Regions from separate parts of the Arthrobacter sp. Soil_C_49 genome, predicted to be linked through region 1. Evidence: riboswitches for the same ligand, from Rfam matches in the RefSeq annotation. Region 1 holds a riboswitch; each other region holds the start of a gene.

Evidence for each region. A riboswitch is a leader RNA that binds a small molecule or an ion and turns the genes downstream of it on or off. The one in region 1 is predicted to bind cyclic di-AMP.
Region 2: another riboswitch for cyclic di-AMP. It lies ahead of AC3A4Z_RS03270 (LysM peptidoglycan-binding domain-containing protein); the one in region 1 lies ahead of AC3A4Z_RS19965 (peptidoglycan DD-metalloendopeptidase family protein).
Region 3: another riboswitch for cyclic di-AMP. It lies ahead of AC3A4Z_RS16680 (aggregation-promoting factor C-terminal-like domain-containing protein); the one in region 1 lies ahead of AC3A4Z_RS19965 (peptidoglycan DD-metalloendopeptidase family protein).

What each region holds. Positions count from the first base shown of each region.
Region 1 is NZ_JBDGJZ010000016.1:60,109-67,522, reverse strand. It holds gene AC3A4Z_RS19985 (cold-shock protein) at 1-332, shown strand, start outside; gene AC3A4Z_RS19980 (DUF3027 domain-containing protein) at 339-983, shown strand; gene serC (phosphoserine transaminase) at 1,063-2,193, opposite strand; gene AC3A4Z_RS19970 (iron-dependent transcriptional repressor DtxR) at 2,470-3,177, shown strand; cyclic di-AMP (ydaO/yuaA leader) riboswitch at 3,284-3,525, shown strand; gene AC3A4Z_RS19965 (peptidoglycan DD-metalloendopeptidase family protein) at 3,536-4,357, shown strand; cyclic di-AMP (ydaO/yuaA leader) riboswitch at 4,505-4,667, shown strand; gene AC3A4Z_RS19960 (NlpC/P60 family protein) at 4,738-5,427, shown strand; gene AC3A4Z_RS19955 (NlpC/P60 family protein) at 5,589-6,353, shown strand; gene AC3A4Z_RS19950 (HNH endonuclease) at 6,601-7,101, shown strand; gene mobA (molybdenum cofactor guanylyltransferase) at 7,151-7,414, shown strand, end outside.
Region 2 is NZ_JBDGJZ010000001.1:698,049-705,462, reverse strand. It holds gene AC3A4Z_RS03275 (protein adenylyltransferase SelO) at 1-999, shown strand, start outside; gene AC3A4Z_RS03270 (LysM peptidoglycan-binding domain-containing protein) at 1,071-1,898, opposite strand; cyclic di-AMP (ydaO/yuaA leader) riboswitch at 1,902-2,074, opposite strand; gene AC3A4Z_RS03265 (hypothetical protein) at 2,257-3,186, opposite strand; gene AC3A4Z_RS03260 (coiled-coil domain-containing protein) at 3,327-4,673, shown strand; gene AC3A4Z_RS03255 (TraR/DksA family transcriptional regulator) at 4,694-5,053, shown strand; gene AC3A4Z_RS03250 (DNA alkylation repair protein) at 5,050-5,619, shown strand; gene AC3A4Z_RS03245 (DUF1810 domain-containing protein) at 5,603-6,046, shown strand; gene AC3A4Z_RS03240 (glucose 1-dehydrogenase) at 6,112-7,005, opposite strand; gene AC3A4Z_RS03235 (metallophosphoesterase family protein) at 7,156-7,414, opposite strand, start outside.
Region 3 is NZ_JBDGJZ010000011.1:58,769-66,182, reverse strand. It holds gene AC3A4Z_RS16695 (response regulator transcription factor) at 437-1,177, shown strand; gene AC3A4Z_RS16690 (response regulator transcription factor) at 1,185-1,889, shown strand; gene AC3A4Z_RS16685 (sensor histidine kinase) at 1,897-3,399, shown strand; cyclic di-AMP (ydaO/yuaA leader) riboswitch at 3,527-3,679, shown strand; gene AC3A4Z_RS16680 (aggregation-promoting factor C-terminal-like domain-containing protein) at 3,685-4,398, shown strand; gene AC3A4Z_RS16675 (YdeI/OmpD-associated family protein) at 4,499-4,897, shown strand; gene AC3A4Z_RS16670 (HAD-IA family hydrolase) at 4,878-5,558, opposite strand; gene AC3A4Z_RS16665 (glyoxalase superfamily protein) at 5,583-5,957, opposite strand; gene upp (uracil phosphoribosyltransferase) at 6,003-6,638, opposite strand; gene AC3A4Z_RS16655 (phosphatase PAP2 family protein) at 6,681-7,414, opposite strand, start outside.

The DNA.
Region 1 (7,414 bases):
TTGCGGGCGAAGACGGCCAGGAAGTGTTCCTGCCCAAGTCCTCGCTGCCCGAGGGTGTAACGGAGCTGAAGGCCGGCACCCGCGTTGAGTTCGGGGTGGCGGACGGCCGCAAAGGTGCCCAGGCCCTGGGGCTGCGCGTGCTGGACAAAACGCCGTCCATCGCCAAGGCAAAACGGCCCAGCGCACGGGACCTTGCCCCGTTGGTCCAGGACCTGGTGACCGTGCTGGACAACCTGTCCGGAACCCTCTCCAAAGGCAAGTACCCGGAAGGCAACAAGGGCAAGGCCATCGCCGCCGCCCTGCGTAAGGTTGCCGACGAGCTGGACGTTTAGGCACTGATGATTTCGGAAGCTGATCAGCCGGAGCCGGCAGTGGAACCGCAGGAGCCTGTTTCGTCCGCCGCCTCGCCGGGTTCGGCCGCTGCGCCGGCGCGGGCAGCAAAGCCGCGTGCCGGTGTCCCGGTATGGCGGACCGGCAAGCCCGACGCTTTCCTTGCCGCCGCTGTGGACACTGCCCGGAGCGCAATTGAGGGCATTACGGCAGCATCGGACATCGGACGGCACCTGGCGGCCAAGAGCGAAGGCGACCGCCTGGTGACGCATCTTTTTGAGTCCCGGCTGCCCGGCTACGCCGGCTGGCAGTGGTTCGCGGTACTGACCCGGAACTCACGCTCCAAGGTGGTAACCGTCAACGAGCTGGGCCTGCTGCCGTCCGAGGACTCCATCCTCGCCCCGGAATGGGTGCCGTGGGCGGAGCGCGTCCGGCCCGAGGACGAGCAGGAAGCTGAGCAGGAAACAGAAGCGGCCGGTGCCGCGTCTCCCGATGCCGCTGTGGACGAAGATGCGGTTGTAGGGCGTGCCGGCCAGGACGCTGAGGCAGATGTCCCCGAAGCGGCTGCCTCCGAGGCCGAAGAGCCGGAACAGTCCGCCACGGACGACGCCGGCACCACCTCACCGGATGCCCTTCAGGAGCGCTCCTCCTAAAGCAAAATAAACTAAGACAAACAAAAGGCGCCGCCCGGGAAGAACCCGGGCGGCGCCGTCGTACGTTAAGGCGTCCTGCCTACTTGCGCAGCTCGCCCACCACGTAGTCGATGCTCTCCAGCAGGGCAGAAACGTCCGCAGGCTCGATGGCCACGAACGTTGCGATGCGCAGCTGGTTGCGGCCCAGCTTGCGGTACGGTTCGGTGTCCACAACGCCGTTGGCGCGCAGGACCTTGGCAACCACAGACGCGTCCACTGACTCATCAAAGTCGATGGTGGCAATGACGTTCGAGCGCTCATCCGGGTTGGTGACGAAGGGGGTGGCGAACTCCGAGGCCTCAGCCCAGCTGTAGATCCGGCCGGCGGAATCCGCAGTGCGCTTGGACGCGAAGTCCAGGCCGCCGTTGGAGTTCAGCCACTGCACCTGCGCGTCCAGCGTCACCAGCGTGGACAGTGACGGGGTGTTGTAGGTCTGGTTCAGGCGCGAGTTGTCGATGGCGGTCTGCAGATCCAGGAAGTCGGGGATCCAGCGGTCGCCGGCCTTGATCCGGGCTGCCCGTTCCAGTGCTGCAGGGGAGAACAGGCCAAGCCAGAGCCCGCCGTCGGACGCAAAGTTCTTCTGCGGGGCAAAGTAGTACACGTCGCTCTGGGCCACGTCGACGTCCAGGCCGCCGGCGGCAGAGGTGGCGTCCACAAGGACCAGCGCACCTTCATCGGCGCCGGTGACACGCTGTACGGGGGCTGCGACGCCTGTGCTGGTCTCGTTCTGCGGCCAGGCGTAAACGTCCACGCCCGCCTCCGCCTGCGCGGAGGGACGGGTGCCGGGCTCGGACTTGATGATGGAGGACGCCTCCAGGAACGGTGCCTTGTTCGTGGCTGCGGCGAACTTGGAGCCGAATTCACCAAAGGAAAGGTGCTGGGCCTTCTTCTCCACCAGGCCAAAGCTGGCAATATCCCAGAACGCGGTGGAGCCGCCTACGCCCAGCACCACTTCGTACCCTTCGGGTGCACGGAAGAACTGGCTCAGGCCTTCGCGGACAGAACCCACCAGGTTCTTGACCGGGGCCTGCCGGTGGGAAGTGCCGAGGATGTTCTTTGACGCGGCCGACAACGCATCGATCTGCTCCTGACGGACTTTGGAAGGCCCGGCGCCGAACCGTCCGTCCTTGGGCAGGAGGTCGGCGGGAATAGTGATGCTGGTTTCGCTCACAGGTGCTCCAATTTCGGCGTGGACGTAACTTTGTCCGGACGGGTGCTGGCGGCCGGCAGTCGGCGGTGACTGCAACCAGGGCCTTCCTCATTCTGCCTGAAGCGCTGTTTCGGCGGGAACCCGGACCGTCATAGTCCAGCCAATGAGACGCTTGAGCAGCAGGGGCCGAACTATTCGGACAAAGTCAAAATAGGCTAAGCTTTTCCACGGACTACGTCGCAGTGAAGGCGATACGGTGGGACAACGCAAGGTACTGCGCTCGAGGAGCTGAGCTGGATGACGGATCTGATCGACACTACGGAAATGTACCTTCGGACCATTCTGGAGCTTGAGGAAGAGAACATCGTTGCTCTTCGTGCGCGCATCGCAGAGCGGCTCCGGCACTCCGGGCCCACTGTTTCGCAGACCATTGGCAGGATGGAGCGCGATGGTCTCGTGGTTGTCTCCGGAGACCGGCACCTGGAGCTCACTGAGACCGGGCGGAAGCGCGCCACCGAGGTCATGCGCAAGCACCGCCTGGCCGAGCGCCTGCTCGCCGACGTGATCGGCCTGGACTGGGCCTACGTCCATGACGAAGCCTGCCGCTGGGAGCATGTGATGAGCGAGCGGGTGGAGCGGCGGATCTATGAGATGCTCAACCACCCCACGGAATCTCCCTACGGAAATCCCATTCCCGGCCTGGCAGCCCTGGGCGGCGCGCCGTCGTCCGGTTTCGCCGACGGGGCCATCAGCCTGCTGGAAGCAATGAAGTCCTACGGGCCGGCATCGCAGGTGACCGTGAGCAGGCTCGCGGAGCCCATCCAGGTGGAGCCGGAGCTGCTGTCCCAGCTCGACGAAGGCGGTATCCGCCCCGGCGCCACTGTCTCGCTGGAACGCGTCGGCGATTACATTTCGGTGCGCGTCCCGGGCATTGAAGGCGCGCTGGAACTGCCGCCCGAGGTGGCTGCGCATGTGTTTGTCGCAATCCGCCAGCCTGCGGTCTAAGGCGCCGGGTACCCGATAGAGGGCCGTTTACGCAAAGATAACGGAATTGTTACTAAGGGGCTTAAGCCCCTATAGTTGAACCAAGCGTTGATATTAAAGCGTTACCTGATCTGGAGCCGAGCTCTGCCAGCGGATCGGGAGCACGAGTCGTAACTGGCAGAGGCGGGGGAACCACAACCGGCAGCCGGGGGACTGCCTTGGGGTGAAGTCCGTCAGCAGCAAGCCTCTTCCAGCGAAGGATCCTTACCGGGATATCTCTGTGCCGAAGCTTGCTTACGGCGGACCGGGTCTTTGAACTCTCTGACCCGAATCCGACAGCTAACTTCGCAGGCTTTCCAGAGAGGAACCCTTCTTGACCATGCAGAATTCCAGGGGACGCCGCCGGGCGGCGGGCCCTGCTTCGACACCGCGCGTTGTCGAAGTCATCACGTCGGAGCGCCCCCGCGATCTCCACCGTGATGCCCGCCGTCGCCGCGGCCCCCTCCGCCAGATCACCGAGTTCGCCGCAGCCAGCGGCATCGGCCAAAAGGCCGGCATCGCCCTTGCTGCCACCGGCCTGGTCCTCACCGTGACAGTGCCCGCCACCAGCCCCGTGATGGCCACCGATGCCGCCGGTGGTGCGCCCGTAGCCGCTTCCGCCGTTACCCCGCAGCCGCAGGTTTCAGCCGAAGCGGGAGCCCAGATCGACTTCAGCCGCTCTGCGGTAGTCACCCAGGCTGATCCGGACGGCAAGCTGAAGCAACTGCTCAGCGCCCAATCGGCAGGTGCCATCAGCCGCGCCGCCTCGGCCGGCAGCCTTGGTGCTCCGCTGGCTGTGATGTCCACCGCATCGCCGTTCGGCTACCGCGTGAGTCCCATCACAGGGGGAACGGGCGATTTCCACCGCGGCCAGGACTACGTGGCCCAGTGCGGCACATCCGTTATGGCAGCTGCTACCGGAACCGTGACCTTTGTGGGCTGGCACCAGTACGGCGGCGGGAACCGCGTGGTGATCGACCACGGAAACGGCCTGGAAACCACCTACAACCACCTGTCGTCCTTCAGCGTGAAGGAAGGGCAGACCGTGTCCCGCGGCGAAGCTATCGCGCTTAGCGGCACTACGGGGGCTTCCACCGGCTGCCACCTGCACTTTGAGGTCCAGGTCAACGGCGAAGTGGTCGATCCCACTGGCTGGCTCTAGTCAAGTGACGGTTAACTCTCAGATGAACGTGACCCGTCGTGATCTGAATGTGACATTCAGTCAAAACTGCTGTAGCGTCTAACTCGCGTCAACTTTTCCGAAGTTGACGCTCTTGTGCGGATTGCCTAGCTCTGCCACCGCTCAAGGTCCGTTCGCATGACATCGTCTGGCAGGGGCGGGGGAACCAATTTTGGCCTTTCCAATTGGAGAGGCCTTGGGGTTAAGTCGCAAAGCTTCCTTGGAAGCAGCGCGGCCGGGTGACTCCCATCCGAATCCGACAGCTCACCTCGCAGGCATTGGGAGAGGCTACCTTCGTGTCTTCACGCCATAATTCTGCGCGCCACCGTGCGCAAACGGTTCGTACCAACCCCCTGGACACTGTGTCCAAGGCTGTTAGTGCCAATGCCGGGACAGTTGGTCGCCAGGCTGCCGTTATCGCAGCTGCCTCGGGCCTGATCCTGAGCATGGGCCTGCCGGCCAACGCCGCAGACACCACCGCCGGGGTGTCCGCCTCCACCGAGTCCGGGTCAGCGCAAAGCGCCCTTGCCGTTACTGCGGCACCCACGGCCACCGTCTCCTTCGAACGCCCCGTGGTCAAGACCACTGCCGCTCCCAAGGTGCAGACCGTACGCGCCCAGTCCACTGACTCAGCTGATCGAACCGCTGCTGCCGGAGCCGCTGCTGCCGGAACCGCGGCATCTGCCACGGAGAAGCTGGCCGAAACCGTGTCCGCTGCCTCCACCTCGGGTATTGCTGCCATTGCGTACACCGGCATCGGCCACTCGTACGTATGGGGCGGTACCAGCCCCGTCACCGGCTGGGACTGCTCCGGCTTCACCCAGTGGGTTTACGCGCAGGCCGGCATCAGCATCCCGCGCACCAACGCATGGACTGCCATGAAGCCCACTTCCACCCCGCAGCCCGGTGACCTTGTTATGCAGAACGGCGGCGCGCACGTTGGCATCTACGTCGGCAACGGCATGATGATCAGCGCCCTTAACCCCTCCCAGGGAACGCTGCTGCACGCGGTTGCCGCCACCGGCTCCTCCGCGTTCTTCACTATGAACTAGTTCTTCGACCTCCGGGTCCAAGGGCTTTTTCTTTGCCCACAGGCTTTTCGCTAAATCACACATCCCCGTTCGGGACGTGCCGGCGTACCCCCAAGATGCCGGCACGTCCAAACCCCCCTGCCTGCCTACAAGGTGACAGGGGAAAACGAAAGAGAGAACTGATGACTACTCGTGCAACCGCACGGCATCGTGCCGAGGTCACCAAGACCAATTCGTTCGCCATCATTGCCAAGGCTGTTGGCGACAACGCCGGCGGCGTCGGCCGCCAGGCAGCGGTGATCGCTGCCGCTTCCGGCCTGGTCCTGACCAGCGGCCTGGCAGCCAACGCTGCAGACACCAATGTCCAGCGTGACTCCGCTCCGGCCTCCAACCTGGAAGTTGAATCAACGGTTGAGGCCCCGATTTCGGCTGAGTCCACCATTGCCATTTCCTTCGAGAAGCCCGCAGTGACCACCACTCCGGCTCCCGTTGTGGAAGCTCCGGAACCCGAGGTTGAGGTCCAGGAAGCAGCCGCCCCGGCCGCCCAGCCGGTTCTTGCCGCCAAGGTGATCGCTTCGGCTCCGGCCGCAGCTCCCGCCGCCCCGGCCGCTTCCGCATCCGGTAAGGGTGCAGCCATCCTCTCCGCTGCCTACGCGCAGCTTGGCGTGATGCAGGACTGCACCATGCTGGTCACCAACTCCCTGGCGGCCGTTGGCATCAACTTCCACGACTGGCCCGCCGGCTACCTGTCCCTCGGCCGCACCGTGAGCGCCGCCGAAGCGCAGCCCGGCGACCTGATCTACTACGCCGATGGCGGCGCCGGCATGGCCCACATCGCTGTCTACGCCGGAAACGGCCAGGCGGTGCACGGCGGCTACAACGGCAACCAGACCGTTGTCTTCAGCGCCAACGTTGGCTCCGGACCGGTCTTCATCCGCGTCAACTGATACCTCCGGCCCGCTGATCCGGGCTGACCAGGATCGCCAGACAACCCCTGCCGTACGGCAGGGGTTGTCTTTGTTTAACCGGGCGTCGCAGGGCTGCGCCTGGAAGCGGACACGGCGGGTCCGGTCCCGGCATTAGCTGATAGCGCACTTCTTTGTTTACTCTTGTGGTGTCGATCCATAGCCCGGACATGCCGAGGGCAGCCGGCCCTCGTGCCCCTGACGGGTGCGGCCGTGAAGAGGTACGTGCATGCGCACTCTCGTTCTGAATGCTGGATATGAACCGCTGGCGGTTATTTCTTTCCGCCGGGCGCTGGTGCTTGTGCTGACGAACAAGGCGAGCGTTGTGGCCGAAGGGGACGATCCCGTAGTGGGTCCCCAGGAGATACTGGGCCGCCCGTCCGTGATTCTCCTGAACCGCTACATCCGCCCCAGATACAACCAGTCAACGGCTGTGAGCAGACGCGGGGTGCTCCGACGCGACGGGCACAAATGCGCGTACTGCGGAAAAGCCGCGCACACCATTGACCATGTCCACCCCAAATCCCGCGGCGGCGCGGATTCATGGGAGAACCTGGTGGCCGCGTGCCTTCGCTGCAACAACGCGAAGGGTGATCACACCCCCGCGGAGATGGGCTGGAAGCTGCGCTTCGTGCCCGAACCTCCGCATGGCGCCATCTGGCAGATCAAGGAACTCGAGAAGCCCGCACCTGCCTGGGATCCGTTCCTGCTGCCGGAGCGTGCTGCCTGACCCAGACCGTGCGGGCACGGTTGCGATGTGCCCCCGCTAGGCTGGGGGAGTGGAGCAGAACAGGTTGGACTTCGATGCCCTGATCCTTGCCGGCGGGCGGTCGTCCAGGCTGGGCGGGGTGCCCAAGCAAGGGCTGGTTGTTGCCGGCGCCACCCTGCTGGAGCATTCACTTGCCGCATGCTCCGCCGCGTCCCTGACAGCAGTGGTGGGTCCGGATCCCGGGCCGTTGCCTGCCGGCGTTCTCGCCTGCCGCGAGCAGCCGGAGTTTGCTGGTCCGGCAGCTGCCGTGGCTGCCGGGCTGGAAGCGCTGGGG
Region 2 (7,414 bases), on a different contig from region 1:
GCCACCGGCCGTCCGGTCCGCCGTGAGACCATGCTTCCCGGCGCGGTCCTGGCGCGGGTGGCAAGCAGCCACCTGCGGGTTGGGAGCTTCCAGTACGCGCGGGCCACCGAGAATATGGACCTCCTGCGGCGCCTCGCCGATCACGCCATCAGCCGGCACCACCCGTCTGCCGCCCAGGCGGACAACCCCTACCTTGCCCTCTTCGAGGCGGTGGTAGCCGCCCAGGCGTCACTGGTGGCCCGATGGATGCTGGTGGGCTTCGTCCACGGCGTGATGAACACAGACAACATGACCATCTCCGGGGAAACCATCGACTACGGCCCCTGCGCCTTTATGGACGCCTTCAACCCGGCGGCGGTCTACAGCTCCATCGACGTCGGCGGACGCTACGCCTACGCGAACCAGCCGGTGGTGGCGGAATGGAACCTCGCCCGCCTTGCCGAGGCAATGCTGCCGCTCATCAACGAAGACCAGGAACAGGCCGTGGCGCCGGCGGTGGAAGCATTGGGAGCGTTCCGCCGCCAGTACAGTGACGCCTGGTTCACCGGGATGAAAAAGAAACTCGGTTTGAAGGAACGCCCGGCGGGGAGCCCCGAGGCAGAAGAAGCCTCTGAGCTGGTGGACGGCGTAATTGCCATCCTCAAGGACGGGCCCGTGGACTACACGCGGTTTTTCCGGAGCCTCGGGCAGGCAGCGCGTGGAAACCATCGGCCCGTCCGGGGCATGGTCCTGGATCTGGCCGCATTCGACGCCTGGGCCGCGCGGTGGCAGGCCCTGCAGCCCGACGCGGGCCTGATGGACCGGGTCAACCCCGCGTATATACCGCGCAACCACCTGGTGGAGGAAGCGCTCGCCGCAGCAACTGACGGCGACCTTGGCCCGTTCAACCGGCTCGTGGACGTTGTCCGTGCGCCGTACGAGGAGCGCCCGGGCCTGGAGCGCTACGCCGAGGGAGCCCCGGAAGACTTCGGCAGCTACCAGACCTTCTGCGGCACGTAAGGGATCCACCAACAACGAAACAGGGGCGGCAGGCGGGAATCCCGCCTGCCGCCCCTGTTTGGGTTGCGTGACTACGCTACGCGGACGAAGGAAGCGCCGCTGAGCCAGCTGATGGAGTGGACCTCGGTCTTGAAACCGTCCACGCCGCCGCTGACAACCTGGCCGTTGCCGGCGTACACACCGACGTGGCCGGCAGTGATCACCAGGTCACCGGCAGCGGGGGTTCCCACCACGGAGCCGTACTGGAAGAACTGGCCGGGAGCCAGGTCGCCAACGCTCTTACCCACGGACCGCAGGGCTTTCTCCACCATGGCGGTGCAGTCCTGCTGGACGCCCACCTGGCCGTAAGCCGACGCCAGGATGGCGGCGCCGGCGCCCGAACCGGTGGCAGCCGGAGCTGACGCGTAGGAGACGTTCACCCCGGTGTTGGCCGGAGCCGCGGCAACAGCTGCCTGGACGGGAGCAGGAGCAGGAGCAGCGGCCGGAGCGGCTGCAACTTGACCGGCACCCGGAATCTGGATCTGGTCGCCGGGGTAGATGATCGCGGTGATCGCCAGGCCATTGGCGGACAGGACGTCATTGAGGCTGACGCCGTAGGCGGCTGAGATGCCGCCCAGGGTGTCGCCCGAAACAACGGTGTGCGCGTTGGCTGCAGCTGCTGCCGGAGCAGCCACGGCAGCGGCAGGCGCTGCGGAAGCCTGGGTGTTAGTGGTCCCGGTGGTGTCCGGTCCGGTTACGCCTGCGTGGGCCGGGGCGCCCACACCGAACGCAATGCCGGAGGCTGCTGCTACGGCGAGCGCCGGGCGGCCAAGCGACTTGGCTGATACAGCCAAGCCCTGGAGCGCGATTGAGCGGGCCGGAGTCGCGCGGTGACGGGCGGTAATGGAATTTTTTGACACGTTTGATCGCCTCTCCCATGCCTGCGGGGTGAGCTGTCGGGTTCGGGTTGGAGATACCCGGCCGGAAGCGGCTCCGAAACGGAACGGAGGCGCTAGCGACTTAACCCCAAGGCCTCTGATGAGGCCGCGGAAAGGTGGTTCCCCCGTCCCTGCCAGCTGGAAAGCGATTGAATCCCGGATCAGTGGCAGGGCTCGGCATACTGATGGGAATGTCCCGTTTGGGAGGGACACCTGAAGACCATAACCCGCCCTCCAGTCAATTGTCACATTTGGATAACATACGAGCGGCTTCTCTCGTATTTAGCCATTGACTGGATTTCGGCGGCGATCTTTTGCTGACCTCGGCTGATGCGCCTGGTTACTCCTCGGCGCACGCGCGCGTAACAAAGTCATAAAGTTGCGCACGTAACACCGCGTCTGCGGCAACTTTCAGCTGCCCCTCGCGTCCGTCCGCTTGAACGTGGAGGGGAAGCAGGGTGCCCACCTTGTCCTCTGCCACGGCGTGCGGATCGCAGCGCGCAGGCCTGATCCACAAGCGCCATTCAGCGGGCGGTCCGCCCTGCTCGATACTGATGCCCGCAGGCCAGGGATGCCCGGGCACCTCAGTCAGGAGAGTTGTCCCCTGGATGTGGTCCAGCAGCAGGGACTTCGCCACGCCGTTCACCCGGGCTTTTGGAATGGCAACCAGCCGGACGACGGCGGTGCGGGAGTCCGCGGCCACGTCAAGGGAGGAGTCCAAGGCGATGTCCGCAACGGCAGCAGCGCCGGCGGCAAGGCAGAGCTCGGCGTTGTTCCGGCTGAGGACGCCGAACGGATCGTCGGCTCCGCGCGTCAGCTCCTGCGGTTCTGAGTGCGCCGGGCCGGTGAACAGCACCGAAGCCAGTGTCTCCGTCGCGGGGGCTGGCCCGTCAGTGCATTCGGCTGCGGGAAGCTGGACCGGGAGGCTCTTGGGCTGTCCGGGAGGCAACTCAAGTCCTGCGCCGTCACGCTGCCACCGAAGTTCGCCTCGGAACAGCGGCGTGGACACCCGGACTTCTTCGACGGCCAGGGGTCCGCCGGTGGTATTGGTGAGCTGCAGCAGCACGGCCTGCTTGCCGTATTGGTCCCGCGACTGGTTGATTTCCACGGAAATCGGCTGCGGCTTAGTCGCCGGCGGTTGCTCCGGTCCCGTGCACGCGCTGACGCCGGCTGCTGCCGCGGCAAGTGCCGTCGGGGCGGCCATCCACTGCAGCCGGGTCCGAAAATGCTGCCCGCCCATACCGCCGCCGAGTGCACTGTCCCCGTACATGCCAACAGTTTAGGGGGCGCTTCCCTGCGGCCGCCGGGCGCCCACGCTGGCGGGCGGGATGGTCTAAGGACTTCCGGCAATGTAACGATGTGGAAACTTCGGCCGTCCGGCCCGGGTTGCCGCCGGTATGCTTCGGGACTATGCCCCTGTTCGTTACAAAACCCAGGCCTGTCGCGCTCGCAGGGCTGTTGGCGGTTGCCTTGGCCGGAACGCTGTGGAATGGCCCGGCCGCCGGGGCGGAGCAGGACCCGGCCGGTGACTATCCCTCCTGGGAGGATGTCCAGCAGGCGAAGTTGACCGAAGCCGGTAAGGCAACGGAGATCACCAGGATCAACGACTTGCTGGGTGGCCTGCAGGCCCAGTCGGAGTCCCTGGGAGCAGCGGCCGTCCGGTCGGCGGCCGAGTATGCCGTTACGGACTCTGCCCTTCAGGCGGCCGGCGCAAAAGTGGAGGCCCTCACCGCACAGGTTTCGCAGGCGAACGCCGAGCTGTCCAGGCACCGGAAGGAACTGGGTGCCCTCGCGGCCCAGTCCTATAAAACCGGCGGCACCACCATGGGATTCTTCGTTGCCCTCGATGCGATCCAGACCAACAGCGTCCAGGGGCTCAACGTGGTGCGGATTGTCGGCGATAAAACGGCAGGGCTGGTGGCCAGGGCAGAGCAGACCGGCCGGATCGCATCCTCGTTGGCCGCCCAGGAAAGCGCCGCCAAAGCCGAACGGGAGCGGTTGTCCCTTGAAGCCAAGGCGAAACTGGACGCCGCCCGGTCCGCGCAGGATGCGATGGCACGCCAGGTCGCGGAAAGCCGCCAGCGCAGCGAGGAGCTGACAGCGCAACTGGCCTCGCTCAAGGGCACGACGGCGGCAGTTGAGGGCGCATACCGGCAGGGCCAGGCCGCGCAGGCCGCCTATGAGGCCGCGCAGGCCGCAAAGCGCGCCGCAGCTGCTGAGCAGGCCCGCCAGCAGGCAGAAGCGGCAGCCAGGGCGGCCGCAGCAACTGCCGTCCGCCCGCAGGCTCCAGCCGGCCCTGCACCGGCAAATCCTGCACCGGCAAATCCTGCACCCGCCAATCCGGCCCCGGCAAAGCCCGCGCCGGCAAATCCTGCCCCCGCCCCTGCGCAGCCCGTGGCACCCGGCCCGCCGCCCGTCGTCGTGCCTTCCGTTCCCGGCGGCGCCGTCAATGACCCGGCAGGAGCCAAGAGCTACGCCGCGGGCAGGCTGGGCGCCTACGGCTGGGGCCAGGACCAGTTCCTGTGCCTCGCCCAGCTCTGGACCAAGGAATCCAACTGGCTGACCACGGCCACCAACCCCTACTCCGGGGCCTACGGCATTGCCCAGGCGTTGCCGCCCGGGAAATACTCCAGCGCCGGCAGCGACTGGCTCACCAGCTACCGGACGCAGGTCGAATGGGGGCTGGGCTACATCAGCGGCCGGTACGGCTCGCCGTGCGGGGCCTGGAACCACTCGGTGTCCAACAACTGGTACTGACCGGGCGTTAGGCTTTTCCCATGCCTGATTTCGAACGGTTCCGGATCCTGCTCGAGGCGGAGCGGGCCCGAAAGCTGGCGTTGCTTCCGGCCCTCCGCGCGGACATCACCGCTGCGAACTCCGCCCGCCAGGATTCCAACGTGGACGACGAACATGATCCGGAAGGCTCCACTATCGCCTTCGAACTGTCCCAGGCCTCGGCACTCCTGAAGCAAAGCAGCGCCGGGCTGGACCAGGTTGAGGCCGCCCTGGCCAGGATCGCCGACTGCACCTACGGGTCCTGCGCCGTCTGCGGCGAAACCATCGCCGAAGGAAGGCTGGAGGCGCGCCCCTGGACGCCATTCTGCATCCGCCATGCGTCGGCAGGCCGCACTCGATGAGCACTGCCGCAGACGTTGTAGGAGCCGCTGCCGGCTTTGTTGACCGCACCCTGCAAAACGAGGGTGCCTGGTACCGGGCGGACGACGTTGAGGGCAGGCTGGGCGGTGAGCTCGCCTCCTACGGGTCCTCGGTGGGCGCCGTCCGCGGAACCGTCCGCGACACGCTGCGGAAGTACAAAGACCTTGATCACGACGCCGTGGTGCAGCTGGCGTCCGCGCTCTGGGGACAGCCGGGGCCGGGTGCGCGCGCCGTCTATGAGCGCCGGCTCGCCGCCATTGTGCTGCTGCAAACCAAGGCGGCGCTGCTGCGGCATTCGGACCTGACCCGGATGGAGGGCTTCCTGAGGTCCGCCGGAAGCCGGGAACTGGTTGACCCGCTGCTGGCGGACGTGCTGGCCCCTTTCCTGGCCCGGCTCCATGGCCGCGACCGCCAGCGGGCCGCCGTCGTCCTTGCCCGGTGGCGGACGGACCCGGATACGCAGCTACGCAACGCAGCCGCCTTCCTCGAACAGCACCCAATACCCGAAGCCACACCACAAGGAGACATCCGTGAACGATCGTTATGACCTGGACCGCTTTGTTGCCGCACAGAACAGCGGCGGTATTTATGACCAGGCGCTGGCCGAACTGCAGGTGGGCAACAAGTCCGGACACTGGATGTGGTTCGTTTTTCCCCAGCTGGCAGGGCTGGGGCACAGCGAGACATCCCGCCGGTACGCCATCAGCTCCCTCGAGGAAGCCCGGGAGTACCTGGACCACCCGGTATTGGGCCCGCGGTTGCTGGAGTGCGCGCAAGTACTGGGCAACCATAAGGACCGCACCGCTGAGGAGATTTTTGGCAGTGTGGACGCCCGGAAACTGTGCTCGTCCATGACGCTGTTCCTGCGCGCAGCTCCCGGGGAAACCGTCTTCAAAACCGTCCTCGCGCAGTTCTTCGACGGCCAGCCGGACCCCGCCACCGACGATCTCCTCGCCGGCCGCGACGACGTCTAATGCCGACGGCGGTGCCGTGCGCATCCCGCGCAAGGCACCGCCGTCGGGCGTACTTTTTGGGGCCGCTAGGGCGAGGGGCTTCCGCCGTTAACGTTCAGGGTTTCGCCCAGCACATAACTGGACTCCGGCGAGGCCAGGAACACGTACGCGGGCGCGAGTTCGGCCGGCTGGCCTGCCCGGCCGAGTGGCGTGGACTGGCCGAACTCCGGCAGTTCCTCCTTTGGCTGGCCGCTGCTGACCTGCAGCGGCGTCCAGATGGGCCCGGGCGCCACCGCGTTCACGCGGATGCCCTTGGGTGCCAGCTGCTGCGCCAAACCCTTGGTGAAGTTGTTGATGCTCGCCTTGGTGGTGGCGTAGTCCAGCAGCGTCGGGGACGGGTTGTACGCCTGGATGGAGGTGGTGTTGATGATGGTGGACCCGGCCGGCATGTGCGGAACGGCAGCCTTGGTCACCCGGAACATCGCATAGACGTTCGTCTTCTGGGTGTGGTCGAACTGTTCGTCCGTGATCTGGCTGATGTCCTCCTGCGCCACCTGCTTGCCCGCGTTGTTGACCAGGATGTCCACTCCGCCCAGCACGGCCACGGCTGTGTCCACCAGCTCCTGGCAGGCGGCGGGGTCCTTCAGGTCGCCGGGCACCTTGACGGCTTTGCGTCCCGCGGCTTCGATGATGCCGGCAATGCGGGCTGCGTCCTCTTCTTCCTCCGGCAGGTAGGAAAGCACAACGTCGGCCCCCTCGCGGGCAAAGGCGATGGCCGTAGCCGCACCGATCCCGGAATCGGCTCCCGTTACGATCGCCTTCCGGCCCTCCAGCCGCCCGGTACCGCGGTAGGTGTCCTCGCCAAGATCCGCTTTCGGCGCCAGATCCGCATCCAGGCCGGGTTCGGGCTGGTGCTGCTCGGGCGGCGAGATCTTTTCGTAGGCGGTGACGGGGTTGCGGAAGGTGTACTGGTCGGTCATGGTGGTCCTCCTGGTGCTTAGGGGTGGAACACTAAAAGCTAAGTATGCTTACCGTTCCAGCCTAGGCAATGAGGCGGGCCGCTGCCAACCCGGAATTGCTTCCGAATCCGCCATCGGTCCGGACGCGGCCCGGTTCTCCCTGCCACTCGTTTAACTGTCCCGGCGTACTTCCACCAGTCGGACGTCTTTCAAGGCGCCCGCGTCCACCACTGCCGTCATGTAGGTGCAGGCAGGCTGGCGGCGGCGGTCGGTGGGGGAGCCGGGGTTGAGCAGCCGCAGCCCGCCTTCCGAAGTGGTGTCCCAGGGGATGTGGCTGTGCCCGAAAACCAGCACGTCGGCATCGGGGAAGAGTGCTTCACACCGTGCTTCCCGGCCCTTGGCCTGCCCGGTTTCGTGCACCATGGCAAAC
Region 3 (7,414 bases), on a different contig from region 1:
GAGTTCTTGTTCACAATGAGAGTGTGCAGCGTAACAATGCTAACTTGCAAGTAACAATGGACCGATTAGTCCGCATTGTGAGACAGAATCCTCCTTTGTGGCGCAGATCACGATTCTGGAGTGCTTCCAGAACGTCATTCATTATCCAGCTCGTGGCCGTTCGATTGCCGATCGAGGGAACTTAATTCGGCTGACCGACCAAGCTGGTCCTTTTTCTTCAATTGCGTGTCGAATACCAAAATCACCCCTGACCGATGGCACTCCTGTCCAGCGACACCCCGTCGTCACAAAGAAAATTTCGTGAAGAGTCCAAGAACCGCTGTCCGGCCAAGCTGCTCCATCCCGGTTTTGGCTTCCAGCTGGCTAGGCTGGGATTCACAGCCAGGGCACAGGAATCCCAAAGGCCGGGCTAAACGAGTGATCGGAGAGTTGTTCCATGGCCACACCGCACTCCATGACAAACAATCTCCCCCAGCTCTCCCACCCGGACGGATCCCCCATCCGCGCCCTTGTGGTGGACGACGAGCCCAGCCTCTCAGAACTTATGAGCATGGGCCTGCGCATGGCCGGCTGGTCCGTCGCCGTCGCCGCTGACGGCCCCGAGGCCGTCAAGCTTGCCAAGGACTTCCGCCCGGACGTCCTGGTCCTGGACGTTATGCTCCCCGGATTCGACGGCGTTGAGCTGCTGGGAAGGATCCGCGCCTTCGCGCCCGAGGTCCCCGCACTGTTCCTGACGGCCAAGGACGCCGTGCAGGACCGGATCGTGGGCCTTGCGGCCGGCGGCGACGATTACGTCACCAAACCGTTCAGCATGGAGGAAGTCCTCCTGAGGCTGCACCGGCTGGTCCAGCGTTCCGGCGTGGCGGCCATGGATACGGCTGAACTGGTGGTGGGCGACCTGGTGCTGAACGTCGACACTCGGGAGGTGACCCGGGCCAGTGAGGAACTCCAGCTCACGGCCACCCAGTTCGAACTGCTCCGCTACCTGATGGAGAACCCCAAGCGGGTGATCAGCAAGGCCCAGATCCTGGACCGGGTGTGGGACTACGACTTCGGCGGCCAGGCGAACATCGTTGAGCTCTACATCTCCTACCTGCGCAAGAAGGTGGATGCCGTGCACCCGCCCATGATCCACACCGTCCGCGGGGCCGGGTACGTCATCAAGCCTGCGGAGTAGGCGCACCGTGTCTTCGCAACCGGCCGCGCCCCACCGCCGGAGCTGGTTCAAGCCCGACACCTGGCACTTGCGCACCCGCCTCATCCTCCTTGCAATGACCCTGCTGATCGCCATCTGCGGCGCGGTGGGCGTGGCCAGCTACGCCTCCATGGACGCATTCCTCACCCGCCAGCTGGACGAACAGCTCAGCCAGGCCGCGGACCGGTCGAACGATCCTGGCCGCCCGCCCATGGGCGCCTTCGCGCCCGAGGTCCCCGCACTGTTCCTGACGGCCAAGGACGCCGTGCAGGACCGGATCGTGGGCCTTGCGGCCGGCGGCGACGATTACGTCACCAAACCGTTCAGCATGGAGGAAGTCCTCCTGAGGCTGCACCGGCTGGTCCAGCGTTCCGGCGTGGCGGCCATGGATACGGCTGAACTGGTGGTGGGCGACCTGGTGCTGAACGTCGACACTCGGGAGGTGACCCGGGCCAGTGAGGAACTCCAGCTCACGGCCACCCAGTTCGAACTGCTCCGCTACCTGATGGAGAACCCCAAGCGGGTGATCAGCAAGGCCCAGATCCTGGACCGGGTGTGGGACTACGACTTCGGCGGCCAGGCGAACATCGTTGAGCTCTACATCTCCTACCTGCGCAAGAAGGTGGATGCCGTGCACCCGCCCATGATCCACACCGTCCGCGGGGCCGGGTACGTCATCAAGCCTGCGGAGTAGGCGCACCGTGTCTTCGCAACCGGCCGCGCCCCACCGCCGGAGCTGGTTCAAGCCCGACACCTGGCACTTGCGCACCCGCCTCATCCTCCTTGCAATGACCCTGCTGATCGCCATCTGCGGCGCGGTGGGCGTGGCCAGCTACGCCTCCATGGACGCATTCCTCACCCGCCAGCTGGACGAACAGCTCAGCCAGGCCGCGGACCGGTCGAACGATCCTGGCCGCCCGCCCATGGGCGGCTTCAACGGAAGGGACCCGCTGGACGCCCGCGGCCAGAGCGTGGGAACCCTGAACGCCCGCATCCTCAACGGGCAGGTCAACAGCGCCGGATTTCTCGCCTCGGACACCACCCGGCAGGCCCTTTCGGCGGAGGACAAGCAGGCCCTGCTCGACCTGGCAACGGACGCGCAGCCAGTGGACCGCGCCCTCTCCAACGGCGACTACCGGCTGATAGCCGTGAAAACGAACTTTGGCGATGTCCTGGTGACCGGACTCCCCCTCGCCGCCAAGGAGAGTACGCTGGCCTCCCTGGTGTGGACCTTCGTGTTCGTCTCCCTGGGCGGCCTGCTGCTCATCGGGCTGGTGGGGACCGTCCTGATCCGCCGCACCATGAAACCGCTCGAGCAATTGTCAGAGGTGGCCACCCGCGTTTCACGGCTGCCCCTGGATGCCGGCGAGGTGGCACTTGCGGTGCGCGTCCCGCCGTCGAACTCCAATCCGGGAACGGAAGTGGGCAGCGTGGGCCACGCGCTGAACCTGATGCTGGACAACGTCGCCAATGCGCTGCGGGCGCGGCAGAAGAGCGAGACCAAGGTGCGGCAGTTTGTGGCCGACGCGTCGCACGAACTGCGCACTCCCCTGACAGCCATTCGCGGCTACACCGAGCTGATGCGGATGACTGAGGACTTTACCCCCGACGGCGAAAAGTCACTGGCGCGGGTTCAGAGCCAGTCGGAGCGGATGACGGCCCTGGTGGAAGACCTGCTGCTGCTGGCCCGCCTCGATGAGGGCCAGCCGCTCAAGCTCAGTGAAGTGGACCTGACACAGCTGGTGATTGAGGGTGTCAGCGACGAAAAGGTGATCGCGCCCGGACACAACTGGCGGCTGGAGCTTCCGGACGAGCCAGTAGTGGTCAACGGTGACGCTTCACAGCTGCGGCAGGTGCTGATGAACCTGCTGTCCAACGCACGCAAGCACACTCCCGCCGGAACCACGGTGGTGACAGGCGTGAGCAGGTCGCCTGAAGGCGCGGCGGTAGTAACCGTAACGGACGACGGCGGCGGCATTCCTGCCGAGTTCGTGGACCATGTCTTTTCACGCTTCGCCCGCGCAGACGCGGCACGAAAGAGCACGGACGACCAAGCAGGCGCCTCCGCTGCCGAAGGCACCAGTGGACTGGGATTGTCCATCGTGGAGTCCATTGTCGAGGCACATGGCGGAAAGGTAACGGTGACGTCACAGCCAGATCGGACACAATTCGTCCTGCGACTTCCACTTCCCGAGCTGCCATAGCAACGTGACGCGCCGCCACCGTGATCTCTGTTACCAAAATGTGACTTAAGCGCCGCACTCCTGTACCGTCGATTGGGTGAGGTTCCCGACGGGAACCCATATCCGGATGACGCCAAGCTCTGCCGCTTCCCGGATTCCGCTTGAGCACAACGGCAGAGGCGGGGGACCCACAGTCCCGGGCAATTACTGCCCTTGGGGTTAAGCACGCACGTGTATTTTCCGTGCGGCCGGATGCCCTCATCCGAACCCGACAGCTAACTCCGCAGGTGTGAGAGGCGATCCATCATGTCCAAGTTCCTTGCTAAACCGCGCCCGAATTCCGAGTCTGCGTCCCACGCTGGCCGCAATGCCGGCAAAGTCCCCTTCATTGGCAAGCGCGCCTTTGTCTTTGCGGCATCCGCTGCACTCCTCGTAGGAGTCGGAGCGGCCGGACAGGCTACCGAGTCCAGCCTCCGCGTCTCCGCCACCGAAACCCAGGCGGCCGCAGCGCAGTCCAACCTCAGCATCGAGAAGAGCGAAATCCAGGCCAACCCTGCGCCTGCCCCGGCTGCAGAAGAGATTGCGGTGGCCCCGCAGGCAGCAGAGCCCGCACCGGCGCCTGCTGCCGAGCCTGCACCCGCTCCGGCCCCGGCTCCCGAGCCTGCCCCGGCGCCTGCCGCCGCTCCTGAGCCTGCACCCGTCGTCGCCGTCAACGACCCCGCCGGCGCCCAGGCTTACGCTGCAGGGCAGCTCGCCAGTTACGGCTGGGCTCCAGACCAGATGCAGTGCCTGGTGACCCTGTGGGACAAGGAGTCCGACTGGACCACCACGGCCACCAACGCCAGCAGCGGCGCGTACGGCATCGTCCAGTCGCTGCCCGCTGAAAAGATGGCGAGCGCCGGCGCGGACTACCTCACCAACTACCGTACGCAGATCACCTGGGGCCTGAACTACATCCAGGAGCGCTACCAGTCCCCCTGCGGCGCGCTGAACTTCCACCTGTCCAACAACTGGTACTGAGCCATACGGAACCCGTGGCGCGGCGGCGGCACCTGTTGGAGAAGCAGGCGGCCCGGCATACTGTGATCCATGAAGTTAGGGCAGCGGAAACAAGACCGGCATTGAAGTTCCCGGAGAAGTCCTTGCAGCCTTGGAGGCGGGCAAGCGGCCGCCTGTAGTGGTGACCATCAACGGCAAGAGCTACCGGAGCAGCGTCGCGGTGATGGGCGGACAAAACCTGATCTCCCTCAGCTCAGCATACCGGGACTTCATCGGAGTATCCGCCGGCGACACCGTTGAAGTGGACCTGGAGCTGGACACGCAACCCCGCATTGTGGAAGTCCCCGAGGACCTCGCTGCAGCAATGGCGGCGGAACCGGCTGCCGTGGAGTTTTACGCGACGCTAAGCTACAGCGCGCAGCGGCGGTACGTGGAGCCGCTGGGCGGGGCCAAGACGCCAGAGACGCGGTCCCGGCGTATTGCCAAGGTAGTGGCGGATCTCAAAGCCGGAAAGAAATAACCGTCCGGTCTTCGGCGTCCCTGCCGGTTTCGACGGCGACCGCGCTGTAGTCCGTTATGTGCAGTACGCCGGCGGGCAGCGGGCCGGTGTTAGGTCCCACTGCCACTGTGCGGATTCCGGCGGCCACCCCAGCGGCGATCCCCGCCGGAGCGTCTTCGAACACCAGGGCGTCCGCAGGATCCACGCCGAGATAGGCTGCGGCCTTCAGGTATCCCTCAGGATCCGGCTTGCCGCGGGTCACCAGCTCAGCCGCGACTGCGATGGCTGGCATAGGCAGTCCGGCTGCTTCCATCCGGATGTCAGCCAGGACGCGGTCAGCGGACGTGACCAGGGCAACGGCATCCGGAGGCAGGGCTGCCAGCAGCCGGCCGGCGCCGTGCAGGGCCACAATGCCATCAGTGCGGAGGCGTTCCATCGCCCCGAGTTCCGCCGTCAGTGCCGCGACGTCGGCGCCCGCTGGAGCAAACCGGGTGACAGTATCGCGCGCCTGGACGCCGTGCGAGGTCTGGAGTATTTCTTCGAGGTCCAAGCCATAGCGCGCAGCGAACTCACCCCAGACCTGCTCCACCACAGCAGTGGAATCGACCAGGGTGCCGTCCATGTCAAAGAGGACGGCGCGGCAAGTCAGCGTGCGGGTTCCGGCCGGGGTGGAGACAGTCATGATCCCCATTCTCCCCGTTGGGTGTCAGCTTTCGCGCCCCGGGATGTACTGGACGGCCCACCTGTTGCCATCGGGATCAGCAAAGTACACGAAGTGGCCCCAGGCCTGCACGTCCACATCGCTGACGTCCACCCCGTTGTCTTTCAGGTGCTTGTGGGCGGCGTGGATGTCGTTGACCACCAACTGAAGGTTCGATCCGGTGCCGGGAGGCGCGTCACTGAGCCCTTCCCCGATGCAGATCGAGCAGGCTGAGCCGCGGGGCGTCAGCTGCACAAAGCGGATGGAGTCCGAGGGGCGCTCATCGAAGTCCGCGTTGAACCCCACCTTGTTGACGTAGAAATCCTTGGCGCGGTCCACGTCCGATACAGGGACAAACACAAGTTCCAGTTTCCAGTCCATCCGCACAGGCTAGCGGCGGGACGAGGAATGGAAAAGGCTTGTGGGCTACCCGGCGATGCCGTAGAGGCGGTCGCCCGCGTCCCCGAGACCGGGAACGATGTACGACTTCTCGTTGAGCTTTTCGTCGATGGAAGCCAGGACGATGGTGACGTTCGCGCCGGAGAGTTCTTCCTCCAGCTTGGCCAGGCCCTCCGGTGCGGCCAGGAGGCAGATGCAGGTCACGTCCGAGGCGCCGCGCTTGAAGAGGAACTTGATGGCTTCGCGCAGGGTACCGCCGGTGGCCAGCATGGGGTCCAGGACGAAGATCTGCCGGTCGGTGAGGTCCTCGGGGAGGCGCTCGGCGTAGGTGATGATGTCCAGGGTTTCCTCGTCGCGGGCCATGCCGAGGAAACCGACTTCCGCGGTGGGGACGAGTTTTGTCATGCCCTCGAGCATCCCCAGCCCGGCGCGCAGGATGGGGACCACCAGCGGGGTGGGCTTGGTGAACGCGGTACCCACGGTGGTGCTGACCGGAGTTTCGATGGTGACGGGTTCGGTGCGGACCTCGCGGGTGGCCTCGTACGCGAGCAGGGTCACCAGCTCCTCCGTCAGCTGCCGGAAGACCGGGGACGGAGTGTTCTTGTCCCGCAGGACGGTGAGCTTATGGGCGACCAGGGGGTGGTCCACAACGAGAGTGCGCATGCGTCAAAACTATCACCCGGTTGCTCGGCGCTTCCCCAAGCGTCAGCTGCCTGCGGCCCTCCGGGAGGAGCCGCCGTCGCTCCTTCCTGAGGAGCCGCCGTCGTACCCTGCTGTGCCCGCGCCCTGCTGCGTTTCGCCGCTGTGGTCCTCGCGGATGGCGGGATGCTCGAAGGTCGGGGCCGGTCCGGCGTGCTCGCGCCTGCGGATGAGATGGAACAGCCGGTGGGCAAGAATCACCATGCAGACCCAGGCGAGGCCGAGGAACCATCCGGCCATCACGTCCGTGAGCCAGTGGTGCCCGAGGAAGACGCGGCTCAACCCCATGGCGATGATGAAGATGGCACCGGCCGTGATGGCTGTGATCCTGGCCCAGAGGATCTGGAACTGCAGGCACATGATGTAGACCAGGACGCCGATCACCACGGTGGTGTTCAGGGTGTGGCCGCTGGGGAAGGACGGCGATGTTTCGTAGGGCGGCACTGCCTCTGAATGATCGGGGCGGGTCCTGCCTACCAGTCGCTTGCCGTACGTGGTGGCCAGCGTGGAAACGAGCGCTGCCCCGCCCACCAGGACAATGGGACGCCACGTCCGGCTCAGGAAAGTCAGCCAGGCGGTGAGGATGCTGGCCAGGATGGGCATGCCGATTCCGCCGCCCACGTTGGTGAAACCGGTGACGAAGGCGTCGACTTCCGGATTCCGCAGCGTCTGTGAATATTCCAAGGTGGGAATATCAAGGCTGGCAAGCCCTTCGTCATCCACCACATTTGAGTAGACCT